Regions from separate parts of the Pseudoalteromonas sp. Angola-4 genome, predicted to be linked through region 2. Evidence: predicted binding sites of a transcription regulator. Region 2 holds the regulator's gene; each other region holds the start of a gene.
The links. The regulator FliA, encoded in region 2, starts transcription of late flagellar genes. The targets are predictions, from matches to a motif close to CTAAAGNTNNNNNNNNNNNNGCCGATA.
Positions count from the first base shown of each region.

Region 1: a site for FliA is predicted at 2,772-2,798, ahead of PSH48_RS04425 (VC2046/SO_2500 family protein). Genes of this name have one in related genera too.
Region 3: a site for FliA is predicted at 2,875-2,901, ahead of PSH48_RS20330 (DUF5610 domain-containing protein). Genes of this name have one in related genera too.

Region 1 is NZ_JAQREK010000002.1:443,203-448,615, reverse strand. It holds gene PSH48_RS04445 (MHYT domain-containing protein) at 1-1,479, opposite strand, end outside; gene PSH48_RS04440 (M48 family metallopeptidase) at 1,789-2,439, shown strand; tRNA gene PSH48_RS04435 (tRNA-Tyr) at 2,503-2,587, opposite strand; tRNA gene PSH48_RS04430 (tRNA-Tyr) at 2,636-2,720, opposite strand; gene PSH48_RS04425 (VC2046/SO_2500 family protein) at 2,833-3,360, shown strand; gene PSH48_RS04420 (DUF6172 family protein) at 3,551-3,853, shown strand; gene PSH48_RS04415 (YchJ family protein) at 3,984-4,463, opposite strand; gene PSH48_RS04410 (SulA-like leucine-rich domain-containing protein) at 4,506-4,940, opposite strand; gene PSH48_RS04405 (tetratricopeptide repeat protein) at 5,225-5,413, opposite strand, start outside.
Region 2 is NZ_JAQREK010000013.1:69,109-74,521, reverse strand. It holds gene flhF (flagellar biosynthesis protein FlhF) at 1-308, shown strand, start outside; gene PSH48_RS14745 (MinD/ParA family ATP-binding protein) at 301-1,161, shown strand; gene PSH48_RS14740 (RNA polymerase sigma factor FliA) at 1,188-1,898, shown strand; gene cheY (chemotaxis response regulator CheY) at 1,940-2,323, shown strand; gene PSH48_RS14730 (protein phosphatase CheZ) at 2,339-3,106, shown strand; gene PSH48_RS14725 (chemotaxis protein CheA) at 3,122-5,350, shown strand; gene PSH48_RS14720 (protein-glutamate methylesterase/protein-glutamine glutaminase) at 5,402-5,413, shown strand, end outside.
Region 3 is NZ_JAQREK010000032.1:20,933-26,345, forward strand. It holds gene PSH48_RS20310 (thiol:disulfide interchange protein DsbA/DsbL) at 1-489, shown strand, start outside; gene PSH48_RS20315 (thiol:disulfide interchange protein DsbA/DsbL) at 508-1,146, shown strand; gene PSH48_RS20320 (DUF523 domain-containing protein) at 1,205-1,657, shown strand; gene trmA (tRNA (uridine(54)-C5)-methyltransferase TrmA) at 1,668-2,765, opposite strand; gene PSH48_RS20330 (DUF5610 domain-containing protein) at 2,931-4,070, shown strand; gene murI (glutamate racemase) at 4,136-4,933, shown strand; gene PSH48_RS20340 (RNA recognition motif domain-containing protein) at 4,896-5,375, opposite strand.

The DNA of each region.
Region 1 (5,413 bases), on a different contig from region 2:
ATCTAATACCCAGGCAACTTTGCCGTTACGGTGGCGAATACGATACTCTACCGAGTACTTTAAACTTGAGGTCATGGCTTGCGCTACGGCTTCGTTTACCGTTGGCTGATCTGTTTTCAAAATAAGATCGTTAAGTTCTATGCAGCTTTCTGTGAACTCTTCTGGCGTGTACCCTGTTAGTTCAGCCACTGTTGGGCTGATAAATAACATGCTCCAGTTTTCGTCGTACTTACAGCGAAAAGCAGCGCCAGGCATATTATCCATTAAAGAGCGGTACTTTTGCTCTTTTTCAATAAGACTTTGCTGCATAGCGCGTTGTTCGGTTAAATCGGTGATAAAGCCAACATATAACGGCATATGGCCTGGCTGATTAACTTCCCCTATACCTAAGCGAATAGGAAAAAGGTGGCCATCTTTGTGTTTGGCAGACACATCCCTATTTATACCAATTACTTTTCCTAGATCTACATTTTTGGCGTGAGACAAATAGCCATCATGGTGGCGAGCGATTTCATCGGCCATCAGCATTTTTACATTATGACCTTGAACTTCGTTTTCTCGCCAACCAAAAATTTTGCTGGCAGCTTCGTTAAAGCTCAAAATAATGCCGGTGTGATCTATAGTCACAATGCCATCAATAGCAGTGCCTAAAATAGCATTTAGTCGAGATTCATCCGCCGATTTTTCCTCAAGCAGTAAGCGGTATCTAACCATGCCATTTATAACTGCAATGACACAGGTTATAGCAACGGTCGCGGTAGCTACGGCAATAGCCACAAAAGCAAGCTCAGTGGTTGACTCTTGATAATCGGGTAAAAGCGGAGAGGTTGCAACAAAGCGGGTAGCAGCCATACCCATATAGTGCATACCTGCCACCGCTGAGCCTAAAATAACAGCGGTAATAGAGCGCGCTTGCAGTTGTGATAAATTAGGTAGCAAACGCGTTAAATGATAACGCGTAAAAAGTGCTATGAACGATAAACCAACAGCGACCACAATTGATAAAGCAAATATGATTGCATCGTAACGTAGTAACGGGGCCAGCTCCATTGCTGCCATGCCGCTGTAGTGCATTGTACCAATGCCTGAGCCTAGTAAAATAGAGCAAATAATAAGGTGTTTGTATGACCCTTGCGATTTTACTAAAATCGAAAAAGCGTACTGACATGCAATAAACGCCGGTAAAAAAGACAAAACGGTAATGATTGGGTCGTAGTGTATTTCTGTGCATAACGAAAAGGCCAACATACCTATAAAATGCATACTCCAAATACCGGCCGATAAAACAGTGGCACCGGTCACATTGGCTAAGCGTTTATAGCTTTCGAATTGCGTTTGCTTTGCTACATCAACCAACCAGATCGTAAAAAAGGCAGCAAAAATAGCGGTAATGACCGATAAACTAACCAGTATAGGGTTATATGCACCGTTGATAATGAGGCTCGGATCGTGGTCGGTTATAAAAAATGCAGACAGCATAGTGGCTCAAATTAGTATCTTTATTGAACTAGTTTAATAGATTTATTATATAAATAAACTGTTAATCTAATAATTTATATTATAAATTAGCGATGTTACTTTTTAGCATTAAAGTATTAACATGCGTAGCGTACTTTATTAATAAGACGAGATTTTGCGTAAATAAAAATAATAATAAACACTGAGCCCATTTATTTATCGCTAAATAACTGCATTGATTAAATAAGGCTTTATAATACGCTTTTATTTATATTTAGAGCATACACCTTGTTTGAGTATCAGCTAAAACGCAGTGCAAGGCGTAAAACAGTGGCAATAAAAGTTAGCCAAAAATTAGTTACTGTTTATGCGCCTACACACGTGCCAAAACTACAAATAGAACAATGGCTGTTTAGTAAAAATGAGTGGGTAACTGCGCAATTGCATAAACAACTTAACGCCATTGATACTCATCAACACCCGTTTAAAAACCAGCAAATAATGGTTTTTGCTAAGCCATATACTATTACTTTTGCAAAAGGGACACGCTCACATGTTCAGCAATCCGATAGCGTATTTACTATTTACACTTCTAATCGAGTAAAAAAACAGCCTGAAAAACGCAAGCAGCTACTTTGCCTTGCCCTTGAAGAAACGCTAACAAACTACATTGAAATGCGTTTAGCTTATTATAGCCAACAGATGTCAGAAGCATTACCGACTAAATTGACGATTGGAAGTTATAAACGTAAGTGGGGGAGTTGTAATTCTCGGCGAGAGCTAACCTTTAGCCTTAACCTTGTTGGGGCACCTCATCATATAATTGATTATGTTATTGTTCACGAATTGGCTCATTTAAAGCATTTAAACCACAGCAGCGCTTTTTGGAAGCGCGTAGCTAACTTTTATCCCGATTATAAATCTGCATCAGCATGGCTTAAAAACCACGGGGCAACATTACAGTGGGTATTTGATAATTAGTCTAAAAATGAAGTTTTAAATAGTAATGAAAAAGATATAGAAAAGGATACTGAAGATAAGAAGTGGTGGAGGGAGCTGGATTCGAACCAGCGAAGGCTGAGCCGTCAGATTTACAGTCTGATCCCTTTGGCCGCTCGGGAACCCCTCCACACTATTTTGTTACATTTGGCCCCACTTAACTTAGCGGTAAGAAAAGTGGTGGAGGGAGCTGGATTCGAACCAGCGAAGGCTGAGCCGTCAGATTTACAGTCTGATCCCTTTGGCCGCTCGGGAACCCCTCCAATGCAACGGCGCTGATAATAGCAAACTGCGTATTTAAGTAAAGAAAAAAGCTAAAGAAATTTGAAATAAAGCCGATAAATATCTATCAGTTATCATAATCGGCTAAAGACTATGCAAATCGATGATTTGTTAATCACAGAGAGTCAACTAAAGACCAGGCTAAATAAAAGTGTGCATGAAAATCGCAGAGGCGAATTTTCACTTTTATTAGCGATGCTATCGCACGATGCGCTGGATTTTAGTCAATTTCACTTGCCAAAAAGTGAAACGCATAGTGCTTATGTAGACGAAGAACAGTTAAGGGAGCGCTTTGGTGCTGGACCAAAGCAATTATTAGCTCCCGAAAAATTTGATATGACCATAGGGCAAGAGCACGCGTCGATGATTGTTCAACAAGGCGAGCAAGCAGGTATGAAAGCAATAAAATTAAGCCACTGCTTAAACCCTGAGCCACTAGCGATTAGAGATGACAAGTTACATATCCCTTTAACAGTAATCGATAATTGTGAACTATCAGTACGCAGACGCTTAAATGACACGCACACCGCGCTTGCAAGTCCACAAATGGACGCCGCAGCATTTTATGACGATTTAACTAATGAGGCTATACATAAGCCATTGCTTGTTGCTAACGCATAAAAATAATTTAACACTTGTGCGTTTTAAAAGCCTAAAACACCTTATATTTAATAACCGGTTATGCAATAAAATAGAACAATTCTTTTTTTGTTTAAAAAAAGCATCCACAAATTAAATGCAATTGCTATAATGGCTGCAAATGGTATGACTTGAGTGCCATTATCATTAAATCAAGGTAATTAGGAACGTAATGAAGAAAACATTCACGCTAAATCATGAGAAAATCAAATACCCTCGTATGGTTGATGCTGCAAAGCATGAAGTGAAAAAATATTTGAAAAGAGAGCGCAATAAAACGCTACCTGTTGAAGCTGATTACTGGGCGTTTGACTGTAAGTTTGGCACAAGTGCCGATGATGCCGAAGTTGTTCACGTAGCTGAAATTAACAACAAGATCAGCGAAATCGAAAAGCAGGCGCTTACTTCATTCTATGTTGAGATTTTAGCTAGACCTGCGCAGCGTGAATCGTTCGATCTAGATGATGATGAATAAACCAATAGCAATATTGTAGAAAATGGACCTAGATGGTCCATTTTTTGTTTATGGCAGTTATTAACATGTTTAGTGGTATAGAGTAGCGCTTAAATAAAAAGCTATTTTTATGCTAAGTGTTTAGCTTATTTTATACACTGTGACACTTTTTATATTTTTTACCGCTTGCACATGGGCAGGGGTCGTTTCTGGCAACTTTTATATCGGCGACCGGATTAATAATACCCTCTAAATAACGCCATTCACCGTCCTCTTTTATAAAGTCTGATTTCTCATCCAACTCACAATATAAGTTTTGGTAAAAATAATACGCGTTAAAGGCAACATAACCTCGCTCATCACTTTGCTGCGTATCGCGCACAACTAATTTTACAAAGCGACAGCTATTGGCAAAGTCAGCAATTTCATTTACTGGGTTTTGTGCTTGTTTTTCTTTGGCGTAAGTTTTAAATACATAAGATGCATTTTTTAATGCATAAGCACTAAAGCGCGAACGCATTAGTTGCTCAGGTGTTGCTGGGGTTTTTATATCAAGATGATAAGGCTGGCAACAGTCACCATAATTAAGCTGACTGTTGCATAAGCAAGCGCTAGTACTGGTTACACTCATAAAATACTAATTAACATAAATTAAAAATGTATTTTACCAAGCTTATTGAGTAAGTGATATTGCTGTAGTACTGGTTTTTTTAGTAAAGCAAAATAGCTTAGCGCTTCTTTTGTCTAAATTAAGCGATAAATTAACAAGCTGCTGTTCACTTACTATATCTGTCCAAGTAATAATGGCTGCAAAGTTACCATTATGAAGTGCTGAATTAAGCACATACTCTAAATTTACTAAATGCTTTTGTCTTATTACAAGCAGTTTGCTGGTATCTATAGAGCAGCTATCTAGTAAGGCTTTACTAGGCACATGGTCGGGCGCAATCAGTAAGGTCCACGCGTTAGAGCGATTGTATTGGTGCAACACTTTTAGCATTTCAAACGTAGCAGAAATTTCATCTTCTACTTTTATTAAGTTTACCGACTCACTTTCATTATGTTGTTGGTAGCTTTTAACGGTTCTTACGGTAATTGGCTGTAGCATAGGTCTCACTCACTGGGTTTATATACAGTACACGTATACAGTAGTTTATACAGTTGTTGTGTGCAAGCGTTTTTTTGTTATTTTTTATACAGTTAATGGTTTTAAAAAATAAATAATAAAAATAATACTTTAAAAACAGTGGGTTATAATTTAAGCCGTGTAAGTGAAAGCTGAGGGTGTTTGCAGTACTGTATAAAGTGTAGCAGCGTTATACAGTACTTAAGGGATGGCTATACAGTTATTTTAGTGTGTTTTACAGTGCTTAGCTGTTAGCTATACAGTAGTTAGTCATTTTTTGGGATTAAGTGGGCAAACTGAATTTGGTGGATTTGCTCATACAAACTGGCTGCATAGCACTGAGCGTCTTTAAGACGTTTGGTGTCGATATATTTTCTTAAATCATCTAAAGCAGCGGTTGCCGGTTCATAGCCTTGGCTGCTGGCTAAACTTAACCATGCTGCTGCGTGAAATAC
Region 2 (5,413 bases):
TAAGTGCCACAGCACAAATAAATGTACTGCAAGAAACCGTAAGACATTTTAAAAAGGTTCAGCTAAGCGGTTGTATTTTCACTAAGTTAGATGAATCATTAAGTTTAGGTGAGATTATTAGTATAGCGATTCAAAATCGCCTTCCAATAGGGTATCTTACTAATGGTCAGCGTGTACCAGAAGATATTCGCGTTGCAAATGCTGAAAAACTAGTAAAAAAAGCTGAGCAATTGTATTTAAAAAGAGCAAAAGCACAACATTCAAGGCACCAAGCAGTGGCGCCAAGCACAGTAGGGATGTATGATTAACACAGTATTAGATCAAGCAAGCGGCCTGCGCAAAATGAGTCAAAACAACAACAACGGCGTAAAAGTTATCGCTGTCACTGGCGGTAAAGGTGGGGTGGGTAAAACCAACGTCTCTTTAAATACTGCTATTGCTTTAGGGCAGCAGGGTAATCGTGTATTAGTATTAGATGCCGATTTAGGCCTAGCTAATTGTGATGTAATGCTAGGACTACGTGTTGAAAAAAACTTATCTCATGTCCTTTCAGGTGAGTGCGAACTTGACGAGATTTTAGTTGAAGGCCCAGGCGGTATTAAAATCGTGCCTGCTACATCAGGCTCGCAAAGTATGGTGGAGCTAACCCCATCTGAGCATGCTGGGTTAATTCGTGCCTTTAGTGAGCTTAATACCGAATTTGATATTTTAATTGTAGATACCGCCGCTGGTATTTCTGACATGGTGCTGAGTTTTTCTCGTGCAGCGCAAGATGTCATGGTGGTGGTGTGTGATGAGCCGACCTCTATTACTGATGCCTACGCACTTATTAAAGTACTTAGCCGCGAGCATGGCGTTTATAAATTTAAAATTGTTGCAAACATGGTGCGCAGTATGCGCGAGGGCCAAGAGCTTTTTGCAAAGCTCTCTAAAGTAACAGACCGCTTTTTAGATGTGTCTATGGAGCTTGTTGCGACTATTCCATATGATGAAAATATGCGTAAATCTACGCGTAAACAAAAAGTAATTGTCGATCTTTTCCCTAATTCACCAGCAGCAGTCGCGTTTAAAACATTAGCGACAAAAGCAGTAAAATGGCCTATACCTAATCAACCTTCAGGACATTTAGAGTTTTTCATTGAGAAGCTAGTAAACGGCTGATTATGACAACATCGGTGAAAAGAGCTATGGGATATCAATCAACACAAAATTTAAATGTGATTGTTGAAAAACACGCGTCGCTTGTCAAAAAAGTGGCGTGCCATTTAATAGCTCGTCTTCCTCCTAGCGTTCAGCTTGATGACTTAATCCAATCGGGAATGATTGGCCTTATCGAGGCCTCAAAAAACTTTGACGCCAGTAAAGGGGCAAGCTTTGAAACGTTTGCTGGTATTCGTATCCGCGGCGCTATGCTTGATGAAATGCGCAGAGGGGATTGGGCACCACGTTCGGTGCACCGTAAAAGCCGATTAGTAGCCGAAACTATCACAGAATTAGAAAATAACTTAAATAGAGAACCAAAAGATACTGAAGTAGCTGAAAAACTTGATATTTCGCTAGAAGAATACCATCATATTTTAAATGATGTTAATTCCAGTAAAGTGCTTGGTATAGAAGACCTAGGGGTAGATGAAGATGTTATTAGCCCAGCAGGCCAAGATTTAGCGCTAGACAAACCATTTAATAATGTTAAAAATGAACGGTTTAATAATTCATTGTTAGAGGCAATAAAGTCTTTACCAGAGCGAGATGCAATGGTGCTTTCTTTGTATTACAACGATGAAATGAATTTAAAAGAAATTGGGCATATACTCGATGTAAGTGAATCGCGTGTAAGTCAGATACATGGTCAGGCGATGATTAAGCTCAAAGCAAAAATCAATGACTGGATAAACTAGTAGTAAGTAAATTATAGGTTAAGACCTCACCGGAGGATGTTTTGGATAAAAACATGAAAATTCTTGTTGTTGATGATTTCTCTACAATGAGACGTATTATAAAAAATCTGTTGCGTGACCTAGGGTTCACGAATGTTCAAGAAGCTGACGATGGTTCTACAGCATTACCTATGTTGCAAAATCAGGTTTTTGACTTTGTTGTAACCGATTGGAACATGCCAGGCATGCAGGGTATTGACTTGCTAAGAGCCATTAGAGCTGACGAAAAATTAAAACATATTCCGGTTTTAATGGTGACGGCAGAAGCTAAAAAAGAACAAATAATAGCGGCAGCGCAAGCAGGTGTTAATGGCTATATTGTTAAGCCATTTACTGCTGGTACTTTGAAAACTAAATTAGAAAAAGTGTTTGAACGCTTAGGTTAATGAGAGGAGAGGCTTATGTCAGCACCAGCTGCGCCTCAAATTACTTTAGAACAAGCTCGTCAGCTCGTCGTTTTTTTAGAAAACGGTGAGCAAGATAAAGCAGATCAATTAATTTTAGATACTGCCTCTCAAGAGCAATCGCAGCTTTTTGCTGAAGTAGGTAAGTTAACACGCCAATTACACGAAGCCCTTAAAAGCTTTGAACTTGATACGCGTTTAACCGATTTAACCACTGATGCAATACCGGATGCGAAAAAGCGCTTAAACTATGTCATGGAAATGACAGAAAATGCAGCTAATAAGACAATGGATGCGGTCGAAGCAAGCCTCCCTATTGCGCAGCAGCTAGCAGATGAAATTGCACATATTAAGCCTACTTGGGATAGGCTTATGAACCGCGAAATAGAGCTGGGCGAGTTTAAAACCTTATGCCACAGCATCGACAAGTTTATGAACAGCTCTCATCATAAAACCGATGAGTTGCAAACTTTAATGACTAATGTACTAATGGCGCAGGATTTTCAAGATTTAACCGGCCAGGTTATCCGCCGTGTAATTGAATTAGTCAGAGAAGTAGAAGAAAGTTTAATCCACCTTTTAACAGCATTTGCTGCACAAGATGACAGCATTGCTGAAAGTAAAGAACAACAAGAAACAGAAGAACTGGTTGCCGCACAAACATTAGCAGGTCCTGAAGGCCCTATTATTGATAAAGAGTCGCGAAATGATGTTGTATCTGACCAAGACGAGGTCGATGACCTATTATCAAGTTTGGGCTTCTAAGAGGAGAGTAACTGCATGAGCTTTGAAGTCGATGAAGATATTTTACAAGACTTTCTTGTAGAGGCTGGAGAAATCCTAGAGCTTTTATCTGAACAGTTAGTTGAGCTAGAAAATAACCCAGAAGATACTGAGTTACTAAATGCTATTTTTAGGGGCTTTCATACCGTAAAAGGAGGGGCAGGCTTTTTAGCTATGACTGAGCTTGTTGATGCCTGTCATGGTGCTGAAAACGTATTTGATCTCTTACGCCAAGGGGTTAGAACTGTTAATTCAGAATTAATGGATGTGATTTTACAAGCACTAGATACCATTAATGAAATGTTTGCCACTATTCAAAACCGCGAACAGCCAGACCCAGCAGACCCTCAATTATTAGAAACCCTTCACAAACTTGGTCAACCGCCTACGGATGACGAGCTTACTGAAACAGCCCCCGAAGTTGTTGAACAAGAACCCGCAGCTCCCGTTAGCGCAACAGATGATGAAGACCCATTTGCATTTGATGAACTATTTGATGTGGCAGGTCCAAGCCCTTCAGCAGATAGCACGCAAATTGATGAAATTACAGAAGATGAATTTGAAAGCTTACTCGATGAGCTACACGGCAAAGGCCAAAGCCCGGTGTCGCAACCAAGTGCAAGTGCAGAGCCAGATTCAAGTTCAGATATTACCGATGATGAATTTGACAGTTTATTAGATGAATTACACGGTGTAGGTAGTTTTGGTCCGGTTGCAGGAGATACTTCAAGCAGTGAGCCAGAAGTAAAACACACAGCACCACCAGCGGCTGTTACAAATGATAGCGGTGATGATGAAATCAGCGATGATGAATTTGAGGCACTGCTTGATGAACTGCATGGTAAAGGTGCCGCACCAGAATCAAAAGAAGCTGACACACCTGCACCGCAGCCACCTAAGGCTGCACCTGTAGCACAAACGCCAGCAAAACCTACGCCAGAAAAGCCTACGCCAGCACCTGGAGCAAAACAAGCTCCGGCGGCAAAAGCCGCTGCGCCTACACCTAAAGTGGCTGAAAAACCAGCGAGTAGCGCTGCACCTAAAAAAGCTACGCCTCCACCTGCTGAAACAACAGTACGTGTTGATACAAAGCGTTTAGACCAAATAATGAATATGGTTGGCGAGTTGGTATTAGTACGAAATAGGTTGGTCAGTTTAGCGACCAATACAGACAGTGAAGCGATGGGTAAGGCGATATCAAATCTTGATGTGGTCACTGCTGATATTCAAGGTGCAGTAATGCAAACGCGAATGCAGCCTATCAAAAAAGTGTTTGGCCGATTCCCTCGCGTAGTACGTGACTTAGCCCGTAGCTTAAATAAAGAAATTGATTTACAGCTTGTAGGTGAAGAAACCGATTTAGATAAAAACTTAGTTGAGGCACTGGCCGATCCGTTGGTGCATTTAGTACGAAACTCAGTTGACCACGGAATTGAAATGCCAGCAGCGCGTGAAGCTGCGGGTAAGCCTAGAACTGGTAACGTTACATTATCGGCTTCGCAAGAAGGCGACCATATTTTGTTAACCATTAAAGATGATGGTGCAGGTATGGATGCGGAAAAACTGAAAAAAATAGCGATCAGTAAAGGCGTTATTGACCATGATCAGGCAAGTCGCTTATCAGATACAGAAGCGTATAACTTAATATTTGCACCAGGTTTTTCGACCAAAGAAGAGATATCTGATATTTCTGGCCGTGGCGTAGGCATGGATGTAGTAAAAACTAAAATTACGCAGCTTAATGGCTCTGTGAGTATACAGTCTGAGTTGGGCGTAGGTACCATTTTAGAGATAAAAGTACCATTAACACTGGCTATTTTACCTACGCTGATGGTTATTGTTGGTGAGCAAACGTTTGCGTTACCACTTGCTGGTGTGAGTGAAATATTCCACTTAGATTTAACCAAAACCAATGTGGTAGATGGTCAGCTTACAATTATTGTTCGTAAAAAAGCGATACCGCTATTTTACTTAGAGCATTGGTTAGTTAAAGGTGCTGATTGTTCTCAGCGAAAAGCGCAAGGTCATGTGGTAATTGTACAAATAGGTACTCAGCAAGTTGGCTTTGTGGTTGATTCATTAATTGGCCAAGAAGAAGTTGTTATTAAGCCTCTTGATGCGTTATTACAAGGTACGCCAGGAATGGCTGGTGCAACAATTACATCTGACGGTGGTATTGCGCTGATTCTGGATGTACCTAATATGCTTAAGCATTACGCAGGATAAAATGTAGGCATACCTGTGTATGCCTACACATAAATTTAATAAGAGAGCGCAATGGCCGTAAAA
Region 3 (5,413 bases), on a different contig from region 2:
TTCTCGTTTTACTGTCCGCATTGTTTTAAATTTGAGCCTGTTGCAAAGGCAATTGAAAAAAGCCTACCTGAGGGCACTGAATTTATAAAAAATCACGTTAACTTTTTAGGTGGTGTATCTCCACAGGCGCAAAGCAACTTAAGCTACGCCTACTTAATCGGTAAAAAGCACGGTCAAGCACAAAGTATCAGCGACCAAATTTTTAAAAGTATTCATGTACAGCGCGCACCTTTAACGCAAATGAAAGACGTTAAAAAGTTGCTTGAAGTTAATGGTATCGATAGTGCAACGTTTGATCAAGACATTGCCAGCATGCCAATTATTTCAGCTGAGCGTGCAATGCAAGATAAACAAAACAAATATTCAAAACTAGGTGCGCTAACTGGTGTGCCTACCTTTATTGTAAACGATAAATATAAAATAAACATTAACACCATTAATAACCAGCAAGAACTGAATGAGTTAGTTGCTTTTTTACTAACACTTTAATCTCGGAGAACAATAACAATGATCAAATTAGTTAAAGCAGGTTTACTTGCATTACTACTGCCTATGGCTGCGAGCAGTGTAGCCGCCACTTATGAAGAAGGCGTACATTACGATGTAGTTGCTGAGCGCGCGACTAAAAAGCCAGAAGTAAAAGAGTTTTTCTCATTTTATTGCCCTGCTTGTAATAACATGGAAGCGTTAATTGGTGAGTTTAAGCCAAAGCTAGACAAAGACGTTAAATTTAAAAAGAGCCATGTTGATTTTGTCGGTGTTCGCGATCCAGAAAACCAACAAATGATGAGCCAAGCGCTGGCCACTGCGGAAGTACTTCCACAAAAAGATAAAATTGTTGCGGCTATTTTTAATCACATTCACACTAAGCGCGCTAAATTTAACGAGCTTGCAGATGTAAAAGATGTATTTGTAGCGCAGGGTGTTGATGGCGATAAGTTTGATAAACTATACAAAAGTTTCTCGGTACGTACATTAAGCTCTAAAATGAAGCGTGACCAAAATTACTTTAAAGAAAAAGGCGCGCTACGTGGCGTACCAACCTTTATTGTAAATGGTAAATACAAATTAAACCTAGGCCGTGAGTCCGGTATTACCGCGCCAGAAGATATTAGTAAATTAATTAACTATTTAGCGAACAAGTAAGATTTGCTAAAACAAAAAAGCTCCGTAAGGAGCTTTTTTTGTTTATAGGGATATAGCAATGGAAAAAGTATTAATATCGAGTTGTTTATTTGGCTTACCTGTTCGATACGATGGTAAAAGCCAAGCATTATCGCACCCGCAAATTAATGTATGGCGTAAAGAAAATAGGTTAGTTATGTTTTGTCCTGAGGTGGCTGGTGGATTGCCAACACCTAGAGCATCAGCAGAGATAAAACAAGGGAGAGTCGTAACGAGCACTTATGAGGATGTAACTAAAGAATTTAAATCAGGTGCAGCTAAAGCCCTAGACTTATGTAATGAGCATGCAATTCGTTTTGCTTTACTTAAAGAGTCGAGCCCTTCGTGTGGTAGAAATACAATTTACGATGGTAGCCATAGTGGGGTAAAAGTACAGGGCATGGGTATGACTGCTAAGTTGCTGATGGAGCATCAAATTGAAGTGTTTAGTGAAAATCAAATACCAGCACTTATAAAGGTGCTGGCATTATAATATTAACTCACTATTTTCTTTGTAAGAAAACACCCGATTCTATGTGGTGCGTATAAGGGAACTGATCAAATATCGCAAAGCGCTTAACATTATGAGTACGGGTTAAATGATCTAAATCGCGCTCAAGCGTTTCTGGGTTGCACGATATATAAATAATGTTCTCGTAGTTGGCTACTAAGTCACAGGTAAGGGTATCCATACCTGCGCGTGGAGGGTCGACTAAAATAGTTTGGCAATCGTAACTTTTTAAATCTATCCCCTCTAAACGCGAAAAGGTACGTTCACCATTCATTGCCTGGGTAAACTCTTCACTCGACATACGAATTATATCTAAGTTATCTACCTTATTTTTAGCAATGTTGTATTGCGCTGAATGCACAGAAGACTTAGATATTTCAGTAGCCAATACGCGATTAAACGAATCCGCCAATGCAATAGAGAAATTACCATTACCACAGTAAAGTTCCAGCAGGTCATTACTCAGTGGTTTACATAAGTCTTGTGCCCACTCCAGCATTTTTATATTCACTTTAGCATTAGGTTGCGTAAAGCTATTTTCTACTTGTTGATAAATAAGCTCCTGGCCGTTTACGGTTAAACGCTCAGTAACAAAATCATTGCCTAGTACTTCTTTTTGTTTGCGAGCACGACCGATAAAGTCAATGTTGTATTTGCTGCTCAGTTTTTCTTTCAGGGCTTTTATTTCAGTTAGCCACTGATCATCGAGTGGTTTGTGATAAAGCAAGCTTACTAAAATCTCGCCACTTAATGACGATAAATAATCGATTTGAAACAGCTTACGGCGTAATACTTCACACGACTTTAAATTATCAATCATCACCTGCATAACTTCACCAACTAATGGCGCGGCAGGGTCAAAGGTGTCGACGCGAATTTTTTCTTTCGTGGCCTGATCAAACATAATATGAAATAGATCATCCCCATCGTGCCATACTCTAAATTCAGCACGTTGGCGGTAGTTAATTGGCTCTGAGCTAAACACCTCTAACGCTTGCACACCAAATCGCTTAAATTGCGACGTAATACGCTGCTCTTTTTCATTTAGCTGCGTATCGTACTGTGTGGTATCTATTTTAATCACTGCCATTAATGCTACTACCTTATCTATGAGATCTATTTATCGGCGCTATTGTAGGGAGCGAGCAGTATTTGTCTAGTTTTGCTGATAATAAAGTTGCTGTTTTTTTAAACATGCACTTTAGTTTTGTCACTATTAGCCGATAATAAGCTAAGTACGTAACGGAGGTGGATCATGAAAATCGGTAATTATGGCTATACGCCAAACAACAACGTAAACAAATTCAATAATAAAGAGGCGCTACAGCAGCCAACAATCCAATCTCCGCAAGAAAGTTCATTACAGCGAGGCAGAGAACTTGCTGCAAAAGTGCTTGGCGACAAAATGGCAGAGCAACTAGGTTTACCTGTTGAGCAAAAACAAGCCGATAAACCTTTATTCGATTTTGATGAAATAGTAAAAAATGTACTCGACTTTGTATCTGGTGCAGTTAATAAAGCCAAAGCCAATGGTGCCGATGACGATAAATTAAAAAATATGTTAGATGATGCGCGCACAGGTGTTCAAACCGGTATAGACGAAGCGGTTGATGAGCTAAAAGGCACCGGTGTATTTAACGAAGAAATGCAAGAGGGCATCGACAAGTCAAAAGAAGGCATTTTTGAGGGGCTTGATGAGTTTGAGCAAACCCTATTTAACCCACAAGCGGCCAGTGTTAGCGTAAGCCAAGCACAATATGTAAGTATGAGCAGCAATGCCGAGTATAAGTTTACAACGGCCGAAGGTGATGAAGTCAGTATTAGCTTTGCTGATGCATATGAGTCTCAAACAGCGAGCGGGTATCAACAAAGCAATAACAGCGAATCGTTTGCCAGCTCATCGTCGCAATCTCGAGAGCTGTCATTTTCAATGTCAGTTAATGGTGATTTAAACGAACAAGAGCAAGATGCTATTAATGCCATGATGGAAGAGCTACAAGGTGTAAGTAAAACATTCTTTAGTGGTGATTTGGATGAAGCATTTGAGAAAGCACAAGAGCTGAGCTTAGGCAGTGAGCAACTCGTTGCATTTTCAATGGATCTTCGCCAAACAAAAACAGTCGCTACCGTTAAAAGTTATGAGCAATATCAGCCAAACCCAACAAAAGAGGTAGCCGATGCGATCGCACCTTTTAATGACGATCTAAAAAATGCATTTGATAAAGCATCGCAACTAGGCCTACAAGATCAGCTTGCCGGTATTATAGAGTGGCTAAACCAAGATCAAGCAGCGGTCGATCAGCTAGTTGATTACACACAGGCAATGTTTGAAAACCTAAACCAATTAAATTCAGCGGGCGATGCACTCGACGCGCTAAAGTCTGAGCAAAGCTAAACTACTTTCTTTTATAAATACCTCATGGCAAACTGCCGTTCTTAATAAACAGTAGGAACCAAAGTTTGTCAGCCCACATAATGGTATTTGATTCAGGTATAGGTGGCACCACCGTGCTTGAGCATATTCAAAAGCGTATTCCAGATGCACAGTACAGCTACTTTATGGATAATGCGTTACTCCCTTATGGCGCGCAAACCCAGCAAACTATTATAGGGCGTTTATGCTCACTCATTTATTTTATTGAGCAAAACGCGCTTAATGTCGACCTTATTGTTATAGCCTGCAATACAGCCTCTACATCAGCCTTGAGTGAAGTACGCAAAATTACATCAATACCTATTGTAGGCGTAGTGCCCGCAATAAAGCCTGCTGCTGAAGTAACTCGCACAAAGCACATCGGCTTATTGGCAACCCCCGCCACAGTTGCAAGCCCCTATACTCATACATTAATAAAAGAGCATGCCAGCAACGTAACAGTGAGTTTATATAGCAGTGTTGAGCTGGTGGCATTGGCAGAGCAGTTATTTTTCACTCAGCAGCTAGATACACTCAAACTGCATAAAGAGCTTACGCGTTTGCGCATTAACTCAGATATAGATGTACTTGTACTAGGTTGCACACATTTCCCAATTCTTAGCGATGCTATACAAGCGTACTTTAATAACGCAGTGCAATTACTCGATTCAGGCGCGGCCATTGCTAGCAGGGTAAACTACCTACTAGAGCAGCATAACTTTGGAAATAAATTTACAGACAAAAAAAAGCCGCTGCAATATTATGCAACGGCTGATGTTTTGAGTAATAAGCTAGCTATAAAGCACGTTACACTGATTGATCCGTCTCAGTGCGTAAAGAGCTAGAATCATCTTCTTGTTTTTGTTTTGCCTCACGTACTTTTAAAGTACGCTGTTGAAACTCACTATCGTTTAACTTAGCAATTGCATTGTCTGCATCTGCCTGTGCCATTTCAACAAAACCAAAGCCACGACGTTTGCCAGTATTTTTATCCTTTAATAGGCGCACGTTGAAAACTTTACCTTGTTCTTCAAACAAAGCGCGAACAACACCTTCATTTGCACGATAAGGAAGATTACCAACATAAAGTGTTTTTGTTTTAACTTCAGCTTCTTCACCACCTTCCGATGATATTGCAGCAATAGCAATCCCACCAATTAATAAACCAGCACCAAATAGCAATGCTGGGCTTAAAGCTAAGCTGCCTAAAGCAAACTCAACAATAACAAAACCAACTACAGCAAGAATAACAGAGAAGATAAAAGATTTTTGATCGGGTAATTTCATTTTAGATCTACCAATAAACAGGAAATAAACATTAATTT